3 regions of the Mesorhizobium sp. M0518 genome follow, and region 1 is predicted to be linked to each of the others. Evidence: riboswitches for the same ligand, from Rfam matches in the RefSeq annotation. Region 1 holds a riboswitch; each other region holds the start of a gene.
The links. Region 1 has a riboswitch for thiamine pyrophosphate ahead of thiC (phosphomethylpyrimidine synthase ThiC). Riboswitches for the same ligand answer to the same signal wherever they lie in the genome.
Positions count from the first base shown of each region.

Region 2: it holds a riboswitch for thiamine pyrophosphate, as region 1 does, so the genes downstream of both, NKI66_RS17005 (YkoF family thiamine/hydroxymethylpyrimidine-binding protein) here and thiC (phosphomethylpyrimidine synthase ThiC) in region 1, are expected to answer to the same signal.
Region 3: it holds a riboswitch for thiamine pyrophosphate, as region 1 does, so the genes downstream of both, thiB (thiamine ABC transporter substrate binding subunit) here and thiC (phosphomethylpyrimidine synthase ThiC) in region 1, are expected to answer to the same signal.

Region 1 is NZ_JAMYQY010000024.1:39,363-43,357, reverse strand. Features, by position in the region: gene thiO (glycine oxidase ThiO) at 1-357, opposite strand, end outside; gene thiC (phosphomethylpyrimidine synthase ThiC) at 354-2,189, opposite strand; TPP riboswitch at 2,293-2,409, opposite strand; gene NKI66_RS27435 (ATP-grasp domain-containing protein) at 2,634-3,938, opposite strand.
Region 2 is NZ_JAMYQY010000010.1:191,281-195,275, reverse strand. Features, by position in the region: gene NKI66_RS17015 (ABC transporter ATP-binding protein) at 1-168, opposite strand, end outside; gene NKI66_RS17010 (ABC transporter permease) at 165-926, opposite strand; gene NKI66_RS17005 (YkoF family thiamine/hydroxymethylpyrimidine-binding protein) at 1,022-1,630, opposite strand; TPP riboswitch at 1,621-1,734, opposite strand; gene NKI66_RS17000 (RodZ family helix-turn-helix domain-containing protein) at 1,930-2,250, shown strand; gene NKI66_RS16995 (formyltransferase family protein) at 2,295-3,326, opposite strand; gene NKI66_RS16990 (hypothetical protein) at 3,457-3,690, opposite strand; gene msrA (peptide-methionine (S)-S-oxide reductase MsrA) at 3,716-3,995, opposite strand, start outside.
Region 3 is NZ_JAMYQY010000001.1:193,072-197,066, forward strand. Features, by position in the region: gene thiP (thiamine/thiamine pyrophosphate ABC transporter permease) at 1-594, opposite strand, end outside; gene thiB (thiamine ABC transporter substrate binding subunit) at 838-1,836, opposite strand; TPP riboswitch at 1,880-1,994, opposite strand; gene NKI66_RS00970 (thiamine diphosphokinase) at 2,082-2,726, shown strand; gene NKI66_RS00975 (ABC-F family ATP-binding cassette domain-containing protein) at 2,728-3,995, shown strand, end outside.

The DNA.
Region 1 (3,995 bases):
GGGTTCCAGGAGCGCAATTTCATCTTCCTCGACACGCCGATAGCCCGTCGTGCGGCTGGCGAACCGGTCGAGCTCGCCCGCATCGCGCGGCGCGGCCAAGACCAGCGTTCCCCGTCGTGCTACCAAGCCTGGCGTTGCGGCGTCCCACCAGTCGGCGGCGTCGCTTCCGAGATCCAGCACCGGCTGCTCGGCGCTTTCACGCTCGCACCACGGCGCCAACATGCCACCGGCGAACCACGACGCATTGCCCCCAAGGGCAGGCCTTGTCTCGGCAACGGTAACCGCCGCGCCGCGTGCGGCGAACTCGAAGGCGGCGGTGAGGCCAGCAACGCCCGCTCCTTTGACCAAGACCTTCATGATGGCTCACGTGGCTGAGGTATGAGCGGTGCGCCGGTCTCGTCCGCCGGCAGGTAGAGATCACCGCCCTCGCGGTATTTCGCCGCCATCGCCGCCATGCCCTCTTTCTGCGCCTCGGCACGGATGTCGTGAGAGATACGCATCGAGCAGAATTTCGGTCCGCACATCGAGCAGAAATGCGCCACCTTGTGCGCTTCCTTGGGCAAAGTCTGGTCGTGGAAGGACCGCGCCGTTTCCGGATCGAGCGACAGGTTGAACTGGTCCTCCCAGCGGAACTCGAAGCGCGCGCGGGAAAGCGCATCATCCCTGACTTTCGCTGCCGGATGGCCCTTCGCCAGGTCGGCGGCGTGGGCGGCGATCTTGTAGGTGATCACGCCGATCTTGACGTCGTTGCGATCGGGAAGGCCGAGATGCTCCTTGGGCGTGACGTAGCAGAGCATGGCGGTGCCGAACCAGCCGATCATCGCGGCGCCAATGCCTGAGGTGATGTGGTCATAGCCCGGCGCGATGTCGGTCGTCAGCGGTCCAAGCGTATAGAACGGCGCCTCGCCGCAGACGGCGAGTTGCTTGTCCATGTTCGCCTTGATTTTGTGCATCGGCACGTGGCCAGGCCCCTCGATCATCACCTGGCAATCCTTCGCCCAGGCGATCTGCGTCAGCTCGCCGAGCGTTTCCAACTCGGCGAACTGCGCCGCGTCGTTGGCATCGGCGATCGAGCCCGGACGAAGGCCGTCGCCGAGCGAGAAGGAGACGTCGTAGGCTCTGGCGATGTCGCAGATCTCCGCGAAGTGCTCGTAGAGGAAGCTTTCCCGGTGATGGTGCAGGCACCATTTGGCCATGATCGAGCCGCCGCGCGAGACGATACCCGTCACCCGGTCGACGGTCAGCGGGATGTAATGCAGCCGCACGCCGGCGTGGATGGTGAAATAGTCGACGCCTTGCTCGGCCTGTTCGATCAGCGTGTCGCGGTAGACCTCCCAGGTCAGATCCTCGGCAATGCCGCCGACCTTTTCGAGCGCTTGGTAGAGCGGCACCGTGCCGATCGGCACCGGCGCGTTGCGCACGATCCAGTCGCGGATGTTGTGGATGTTGCGGCCGGTCGACAGGTCCATCACCGTATCGGCGCCCCAGCGGATCGCCCACACCATCTTTTCGACCTCTTCCGCCATCGACGATGTGACGGCGGAGTTGCCGATATTGGCGTTGATCTTGACCAGGAAATTGCGGCCGATGATCATTGGCTCGCTCTCGGGATGGTTGATGTTGGCGGGGATGATCGCCCGTCCGCGCGCCACCTCGTCACGCACGAATTCGGGCGTGACGAAATCGGGCAGCATCGCGCCGAAAGCCTCGCCGTCGCGCTCAAGCTTGCCGTGCAGGATCTCGCGACCAAGGTTCTCGCGGATGGCGACGAACTCCATTTCGGGTGTGATGATGCCGGCGCGTGCATAGGCAAGCTGCGTCACCGCCTTGCCTGCTTTGGCCCTGAGCGGTCGGTGGCGGATGGGAAATTCTGGCGTCAGGCGTTCGCCCGTCGCGAATCCGTTGTCCTCCGGCCGGACGTGGCGGCCGTCACAGTCCTCGACATCGCCGCGCGCCAAGATCCATTCGTGGCGAAGCCGGGCCAGGCCTTTTTGGATGCTGGTTTCGACAGCCGGATCGGTATAGGAGCCCGACGGGTCGTAGACGGTGACGGGCGGTTCGCCGGCTGTCGGATGGACGGAGATTTCGCGCATCGGCACCCTGATCTGCGGGTGGATGGCACCGGGCTTGTGGATCTTACGCGAAGCAGGCAGCGGTCCCGTCGACACGGCGGGGGTGAGGGCATTCATCTTGAGGCTCCTTTGCTCATGCATTGGAGACCCAGTTCTGTGCCGGAAGGATGAAAAGACGCTTCTGTCTACCTGCCGAAACAGGACCTCGGGCGTGAACTCCCGCAGAGCGCTTGCACCGTCCCTACGCCAGTATGAACTGGATCAGGTTCAACGGGTCACTGCGCCGCGGAAGCCAGCAGTATCTCAGCCCCTTGCCGGGACTCCCCTGGTGAATGCCTCAAGTTGAACGGGCCGGGGTTGTCTTGTCAAGCGCGTGTTCGTCCTGCGGCGGCGGTGGGCGGCAATCAAATTGGGCCCAAATTGGGCCGACGGCCTCGCCACGGGTCGCGGAGAAGTTCCGCGGGAGATAAGGGCAGGTGTGGCCAAAGCTGCATTTGCCTCGTCAAACTTGATGTGACATTGACATAGACGGAACTGCTGCGTTTCAAGGATCTTAAGCCGTCAATGCCTGATCGGAACAGAACTGGTGGGCCGCCCGAACGCCCCACAAACATCGTGCTCTCGATCACCTCCTATTGTCGCCGGAAAAGGGGTGATCGACCAATCGATCAAGGCGACCGCTCGCTGAAGGGCGCCCTCGGTTTCAGCACGGCTGGGTGAAGTGGCAATGACATGTCCAATCCAGTCTCGGAAATCCCCCTTCCTGACGATCGGTGTCTTGGGTTCAACATTCAATTTGACCTCGGCCACACCTGATATAGCAGCTGCCTGAGTGTCGCCACCAATCCAGTCCAGGGTGCCATCTTGATCAGGAAGCAGGAATCGCGCGGCCGCAGTATGCGAATGCTTTTTGCGCAGATCCCATTCCTCGCCAATGACAAGCTTGATGTGCTCGGTGACGAGGTCGACACCGTAAGCTAACTGGACCAGTTGAGGGTCGGGCGCGCCACTAAGACGCGGATTGACTTCAATGACAACTGGACCGCGTTTCGTGCACCGGAGTTCAATGTTAGTTGGCCCCCAGCCAAGGCCGAGAGCCCGCAAACAGCTCAGCGAAACATCGGCGATGCGCTCACGCTCCTGATCGGCTAGCAGGGCCGGATACGTCACCTCACGTATGACGAAATGGGGGAGGGGACCAAAGTCATTGGCGCAAATCGCAACGACCTCATTCCCCATAACATTAATGCTATAGAACGGGCCCTGTGCGAATTCTTCGACGAGTATTTTCGGTGTAGACCGCCAAATGTGCTTTCCGCCCAATAGATAGGTCGTATGTTCGGCTACGTCTTCGAGGCTGCGGCACAATCGGACACCCATGCTGCCGCTGCCTACTGCCGGCTTAAGAATCACGGGCGGGCCGATCTCTGCAGCCGAGCTTTCTACCTCCGCCGCATTTGTTGCCAACCGATAAGCCGGTATTGGAACGCCGGCCTGCGCGAGGAGTTGGCGTTGCTTGAATTTGTCGCAGCTTCGTTCAATCGATTCAGGGTTCGGTCCCGGTAGATCGAAATGCCGGCAAAGCTTGCCAACTGTCGCATAGATCGATTCATGGTCCCCGGCAAAGCCAGTAATGCCAGCAATGTCGTGGGTAGCACGCAGCCGCGAACTTTCGCGGACCAACGCTTCGAGATTGCCAGTGTCGACACGGATTGCCTCAACGTTTTCCGCCGAAAGATAGTCGTACCGAGGTGGATCAGCCGTCAGAGTAATTGGATGAAGACCAAGACACTGAGCCGCTTGGACGTATAGCTGACCAGTACCCCTATGGCCTTCGACCAATATGAGCGCTCTTCTTCTTACCATTGCTGTTAATCCCGATGTTGCGTGCTGGCGGCGGTCCGAGGGTACCGGCGTCACTTT
Region 2 (3,995 bases), on a different contig from region 1:
CTCGCCATGCTCGGCGCCGGTCAGAAGCTGGAAGAGCGTCGATTTGCCGGCGCCCGAGGGTCCAAGGATCGAGACGAATTCACCAGCGCCGACGCTAAGCGAAATATCGGCCAGCACGTCGAGCCCACCGAACGCCTTGCGCACATACCGCAGTTCCAGCCGGCTCATCGCCAGGCTCCCTTCCCGGCGGTTTCCTTGCCGGCCCGCTCCCAGGGCATCGCAAGGCGCTGCAGCAGTACAGTCAACCCGAACAGGACAAGGGTCAGGGCAGCGCTCACTCCGACGGCGGCAAGAACCAGGTCAGGACGGAAATTGTTCTTGACGTTGAGCATGTAGATGCCCAGCCCCTTCGCGGCCCCCGCATATTCGGCGAAGATCGCGCCGACCACGGCGTAGGTGATGGAGATCCTCAAGCCAGCGAAGAAATAGGGCAGCGCCGAAGGCAGCCGTGCCAGCACGAAGATGCGCCAGCGCCCTGCCCCCATGGCGCGCAGCATTTGCCCGATCTCGGCCTCGGTCGACTCATAACCCTCGACCAATGCAACCAGCATCGGAAAGAAGGTAACCAGCGCCACCAGCATGATCTTGGGCGCCAGCCCGAAGCCGAACCACAGCACCACCAGCGGCGCGATGGCCACCAGCGGCAAGGTCTGGCTGACGATTAAGACGGGAAACAGCGCACGCCGCAGCGGCTGGAAGAAGTCGACCAGCATCGACAGCACGAAGGCGGCGCTGAGCGAACAGGCAAAGCCGAGCAGCGTGGCGCCGATGGTCGGAATGGCGTTGTCGGCCAGCGCCTGGCGATTGAGCAGCGCTTGCTCGAAAACGCGCGACGGCGCCGGCAGTATCGTCGGCCTGATGCCGGAATAGGTGGCATAAAGCTCCCACGCCACTAGGAGCAAACCGACCGAGATCATGGCCGGCATTGCCTTGACAAGAAGGCCCGCGATCGGGCGCGAAGCGAATGATGATGAGACCACGGGAGATAACCTTTGACGGCCGCGCGGAGGCGGCGGCAGCTTCAGACAGCCGACGGGCTGTTGGCCGAGACCGTGACGTCGAGGGTTACGTGGCCGGCGCCTGGTCCGAAGCGGCAGAAGGCCTCGTCCAGCGCCGAAAAGATCGCACCGGCATCACCGCGCAGTTTCGTGCAGAAATGCTTGGAACGCTCATAGACGCCGGACTGCTTGAGAAAATCGATGCAGCCGTAGATCTCGTCCATGTGGTCGTCGGTGCCCATCACATAGAGCGAGAACTGCGCCGCCGCCGGCTGGCCGGTGGCAGCAGCATTGCGCACCGCCGCGATGGCCGCATCCTTGCGCGGGCCGAGTGGCCCGACAGGCCCGCCAAGTGCATCGGAGCGGCAGATCGGATCATCCGGCTCGCCAGGGCACCCGCGCGAGATGGTGGCCGACAACACGCAATGTTTGCCGCTACGTGCCGCCGCCACGAAGAGGTCGCGCATGGCGGGAAACAGCACTTCGGGCGACCCGACCAGCAAGGTCGAGATGTCGTCGGTCTCGATCCTGAGCTTGTCGCGCCAGGGATCGAGCGCACCGAGCGCGCCAAGAATGACACCGACGAAATCGTCGGTCATGGGGTATAGGGAAATCTGTGCGCCTGAAAACATCGCCCGCCTCGCTCCGCTGGTATTACCCAGATCAGCTTCTAGGGTCTGTGGGCTTGCCGCCCCCGTCTCAGCCCCGACCGTACGGAGCACCCCTGTGGATGTGCGCCTTAAAGCATCATTCGAGTTCAAGGGAAAGCCGTTTTTTCAGAGCACTGCGCCAAAAGCATTGCGCCAGTCACGGTGCGCCTGAGCGGAATTTTGTCGGGAACCTTCGCCGCCGCGACCGGTTGTCCCCACAGTCGCAACGCGATCACTTTCGTAGAAAATAAGCGACGACTTCACAGAAATGGAGACAAACCATGTTCATGAAAATCCTCGCAGCTTCGGTTCTCACCATTGGTCTGGCCACGTCAGCCATGGCGCAAAGCGCCGGCAGCAACAACGCAAATGGAAGCGGCAGCGGCAAGTCGGTGACGGTTGAGCCGAACACGCCGGCTTCCCCGAATACGATCGAGCCGGACACTGTCGACCCGGGCACGACCAACAGCACGACTGGCACGGTAGGGGACATGAATTCGAACGCGGATCAGAATTGCCCGACCAACCCGCAAGGCGCGCAGCCGGACGCCGATGGTAACGCGACGGCGCCAACGGTAAACGATAATCATTGTGGCAAGTAACCACGTCGCAAACGGATGAAGCCGCTGGGCATCGCCCAGCGACTTCATCCGTTTTTCTGGTCCGCAGCACTCGCTTTGCCGAACAGCCGGATTTCTGGAGCGGGTCTCCCGGCGGGCGGGCGCGAAAATAGGTGTTTCGAATTGAGCAGCCGTTTGAGCACTCTACCGTAGGTAAAATACAGGACCCGACCGTTGGCGAGATCAAATTCCACTGTTCCCCACCGCCTGACCGGGGCCTTTCCTGTGCAGGGCCCCAGCCTTCTGATCTGGAATCCCAGCCTGACTTTGCGCGTTCCGATTTCAAGATAGATGCCTGGCAGAAGGCCAAGCACATGCCATAGCCGTACAACATGCTCGACCGACATGGCCGGCGAGATTATCAGGTGGCTGGGCTGAAGCCGCGCCCAGACGAAATCGCCTTTCGGTTGCGGCATTCCTGACAACAGCCCCCGGCAGTAGGTCGGCACCGCCTCGCTCACCAGAATCCGCATAGCGGTTGCCGTGCTGTCGACCAGGGCTTCTCTCGATGTCCAGTCAGCTTCGGAAAACGGCACCTGCCCGAGAATGTCACCCTCGTCAAAACCGGCGGACATCTTGTGGAGCGTGACGCCGCCATGAGCCGCATGCCGGCCGTCCACGGCCAAGCGCTGGATCGGGTGGGGCCCTCGATAGTCGGGGAGCAGCGCCGGGTGGAGGTTGACCCCGCCTTTGGAAAAATGGCCAAGAACCTCTTGAGGGATCAAGACAGGCAAAGTGTAGCAGACCAGCACATCGGCGCGGACGTCAGACAATTGCCGACCAAGCGCATTCCAATCGTAAGGGCGGCCAAATTCGATCAACTTGACAGGCGTGTTACCGATAAACCGCCTGAGCAGCAGCTTGCGTTGAAGCCTTCGCCGGAAATTGCCAATGCTGAAACCGGTGGGACGACGCCGGAACCCGGGCACGATGATCGCGCCAATTGCATTTCCAGCCTCTAGCCAGCCGGCGAGCAGAGGCCCCGTATAGTTAGAGATATCGAGGACAAAAACGGCTGTGATCGGCTCCGAGTGATCGGTCGATTCGATCGGCCTCATCTTCGGCGGCTCAAACGGGCCGACAGGTCAGGGCGAGCTTGTCAGGTCGGCTGAGTGGAAGGCGATGCCAAGGCAGTGACAACCGAAAGACGCTCGCGTTTTACAAACACTGGCTTTTCGTAAACTTTTTTCACGGCCCGTCTCCCGAAATCAACTCTTCCTGCGCAGTTGGACCGCGATACGGCAGGCTGTCAACCGCCTGACCGTGTTTGCCTACCGCATCCGCATTCGCCGTTGACGAAGGTGTTCGAAGGGCGCTTTCGCACATTGGTGAAAGCTCGATGGCTTCACCGACGCGACAAGCCGCGCTGACCGAAAGGGGTTTGGATGCGATGATCTGCTCGACGACACCGTCGAGCAGCAATGCAGGGCAAATCGCAGTTGCAAATCTACGAAACCGCCGTCTCGCGAACCGGCAGCTTCCAGCCTGGCCTGACGAAGTGGCAGGTGTATCCGTCGGGATATTTCTCCAGATAGTCCTGATGCTCGGGCTCGGCTTCCCAGAATGGACCAACGGGTGCGACTTCGGTGACGACCTTGCCCGGCCACAGGCCCGAGGCATCGACATCGGCGATGGTGTCCTCGGCGACGCGCTTCTGTTCGTCGCTGGTGTAATAGATCGCCGAGCGATAACTCGTCCCGACATCGTTGCCCTGGCGGTTGCGGGTC
Region 3 (3,995 bases), on a different contig from region 1:
GGCGACGCCGGGCAGTGCGGCGCGCAGCGTTGGCCATTCGATCAGCCGGAACGCCGGCCGCGCCGCCATGCCGAGCTGGCTCGCCAACCGCCATTGGTCGGCCGGTATGGTCTGCAGCGCCTCGAGGAACAGCCGCGTCGCCAGCGGCAGGTTGAAGAAGACATGGGCGACGAGGATGCCGGACAGGCCATAGATGCCCGGCCAGCTTCCCCCGCCGATCACGGCAAGCACGCCGGCGAAATAGCCGGCACGGCCATAAAGCGCCAGGATGCCGAGTGCTGCGACAATAGCCGGCAGCGCCAACGGCACGGCGAAGATCTGCAGGATGAAGGCGCGAGCGAAGAAACGTGGGTGCCGCGACAGAGCGCGCGCCACGAACAGCGCCGGGATGACCGAAAGCAGCGTCGAGAGCGCCGCTTGCCAGAGCGTGAAGCGAATGACGCGAAGCAGATAGGGATCGAAGGTTGCCCAGGCGCCCGAGAAATCATGGGCGCCCTCGAAAAGCAGGCCAGCAAACGCGCCGCCGATCAGCAGCGCGATTGCAGCGAGCGCGAGGGTGCCAGCGGTGATGCGGGGGTCAGACGCGCGTTGCACGCTGGACCACCATTCTTTCCATCGCGGCAATTACAAAGGATTGCGTTCCTTGGCGCCCCCCTCTGTCCTGCCGGACATCTCCCCCTCCAGGGAGGAGATCGGCCGTCACCCATGCTTCCGCTAGTCTCCAACGTTGCCGGACTATAACCAGCAACGACGCTGCCAATCTCCCCCCTTGAGGGGGAGATTGCCGGCAGGCCAGAGGGGGGTGGAGTGGCGCGAACATCAAAAGAACTCGCAAGCCTACTTGCTCATCACCGCCAGCCATTCATCGACCCAAGCCTTGCGGTTGGCAGCGACCTCTTGCGGGCTGAACAGCAAGGTCTTGGTCGGCTTGACCAGTTTGTCGAAGGCCGGATTGAGCGGCTTGTCGGTCTTGCCGGCCGGGAACATCCAGTTGGTCTCGGGGATGGCATCCTGGAATTTCGGCCCGGTCATGAAGGCGATGAACTTGGCCGCCAGCGGGTTCTTGGCCCCCGCCGTGGTGATACCCGCGACTTCTATCTGCAAATACTCGCCCTCCTCGAACGACGCTGCCTGATAGCGCTCTGTCTTCTCGGCGATCATGTGGTAGGCTGGCGACGTCGTGTAGGACAGCACCATCGGCGCCTCGCCCTTGGTGAACAGCCCATAGGCCTCGCTCCAGCCCGGCGTCACGGTCAGCACTTTCGCCTTGAGCTTGGCCCAGGCCTCTGGCGCCTTGTCGCCATAGACCGACTTGACCCACAGAAGCAGACCGAGGCCCGGCGTGGAGGTGCGCGGATCCTGGATGACGATCTTGTCATCGGCACTGCCCTCGACCAGCTCTTTCAGGCTTTTCGGCGGGTTCTTCAGCTTCTCGGTGTCGTAGACGACGGCGAAATATCCGTAGTCAAAGGGGACAAAAGTATCGTCGCTCCAGCCACCCGGCACGTTGACATCAGTTACGCCGCCATGCGGCGCGAACAAGCCTGACGCCTTGGCATCGGTGGTGAGATTGGTGTCGAGGCCAAGCACGATATCGGCCTTGGTCGATGCGCCTTCCAATCTGACGCGGTTGAGCAGCGCGACGCCGTCGGCGACCGAGACGAACTCGACATCGCAGCCGCATTCGGCCTCGAACTCCTTCTTCACCACGGGACCCGGACCCCAGTCGGCGGTGAAGCTATCATAGGTGTAGACGGTGAGCTTGTCCTTGGCCAAGGCCGGCCCGGACAAGGCCACGACCGTTGCTGAAACAAGAGCGTATAAAAGCGTGCGCATCGGCGCCTCCTTCGTTCGTATTGAAAGGAATTGAGGCGTCGGACTGTCCGAAACGTCTAATCCCTCCGCCGGTACAAACCGGATCAGGTTCAGCGGGTTGGCGAGACTGCCTCTCAGCCGGTCCGCGAAAATCGCGTCCGGCACCCCGTTAGAGCGTTTCGACACATAGGCCGGGCCGATCCCCCATGCAAGTGGGAGTTTGCCGCCTTCCGTTTCCCGTGCCGGGCTGGTAAGGGCCACACGATATGAGCACATTCACCATCCTGCTTGGCGGCGATCTCATCCGCACGCCACGGCTCGACCGCCAGGCCGAAGGGTCCCGCGTCATCGCCGCCGACGCCGGCATCGGGCATGCGCGGCTGCTGGGTCTCGTGCCCGAACTGTGGGTGGGCGATTTCGATTCCGTGCCAGCCAAGCTGCCTGACGATCTCGCTTCCGTGCCGCGCCGGACCTTCCCGGCGGAAAAGGACCAGACCGATGGCGAACTGGCCATTGCCGCCGCACTCGAGCGCGGCGCGACCCACCTGGTGCTCGCAGGTGCTTTCGGCGGCAAGCGCGCCGACCACGCTTTCCTGCATCTGGCGCTTGCCCTGCGGCTGGCCGAGGCCGGGACTGATGTACTCCTGACCAGCGGCGCGCAGGAAGGCATTCCCCTGCTGCGCGGAACGGCCGGCTTCGACTATGCCGATGGCACGCTGTTTTCGGTGCTCGGCTTTTCCGAGCTCGCCGGCCTGACCGTCACCGGCGCCAAATGGCCGCTGAACCACGTCAAGGTGGCCTTCGGTTCGTCGCTGACCATTTCCAACGAGGTCAAGGGCCGCCTCGAAATCGCACTGGACCATGGCCGCGCGATGCTGCTCGCTCATCCCTATCCCTTACCTGAAAGCTGACATGGCCCCGCCTCTTCTCAACCTCGACGGGATAAAACTGACCTTCGGCGGCACGCCGCTGCTCGACGGCGCCGCCTTGACGGCTTCGGCCGGCGACAAGATCGCACTGGTCGGCCGCAACGGGTCGGGCAAGTCGACCCTGCTGAAGATCGCCGCTGGCCTGATCGAGCCGCAGGACGGCGAGGTGTTCCGCCAGCCTTCGGCAACTATCCGCTATTTGCCGCAGATGCCCGACATGGAGGGCTTTGCCACTGTCCGCGCCTATGTCGAGGCCGGGCTTGGCCCTGCCGACGATCCCTACCGCGCCAGCTATCTGATGGAGCATCTCGGACTGTCGGGTGAGGAACGTCCGAACGATCTGTCGGGCGGCGAGGCGAGGCGTGCTGCCCTTGCCCGCGTCATGGCGCCGGAGCCAGACATCCTGCTGCTCGATGAGCCGACCAACCATCTCGACCTCTCGGTCATCGAATGGCTGGAAGAAGAACTCATCCGCACCTCCTCGGCACTGATCGTCATCTCGCACGACCGCCGCTTTCTCGAACGTGTGTCGCGCGCCACCATCTGGCTCGATCGCGGCCAGACCCGCAGGCTGGACAAGGGCTTTGGCCATTTCGAGGAATGGCGCGACCTGGTCCTGGAGGAAGAAGAGCGCGAGCAGCATAAACTCGGCCGCCAGATCGTTCGCGAAGAGCATTGGCTGCGCTACGGCGTGACGGCGCGGCGCAAGCGAAACATGCGCCGGCTCGGCGAGTTGCAGACCATGCGCCAGCGTTTTCGCGGCCATCGCGGTGCCGAAGGGTCGGCGACCATGGTGGCGAGCGACGCCGCCGAGTCCGGCAAGCTGGTGATCGAGGCGAAGAACATCGAGAAGAGCTTTGGCGATCTCACCGTGGTCAAGGGGTTTTCGACCCGCATCCAGCGCGGCGATCGCGTCGGCCTGGTCGGGCCGAACGGCGCCGGCAAGACGACGCTCTTGAAGATGCTGACCGGCGAGATGAAGCCGGACGCCGGTTCGGTGCGGCTCGGCACCAATCTGGAGATCGCCACGCTCGACCAGAAGCGCGAGGCGGTCGACCCGCAGGAGACGCTGGCGCAATATCTCACCGACGGGCGCGGCGAGAACCTCGTCATCAATGGCGAGCAGCGCCACGTCGTCTCCTACATGAAGGATTTCCTGTTCAAGCCGGAGCAGGCACGCACGCCGGTGCGCGAGTTGTCCGGCGGAGAACGGGCACGGCTCTTGCTGGCGCGGGTGCTAGCGCGGCCGGC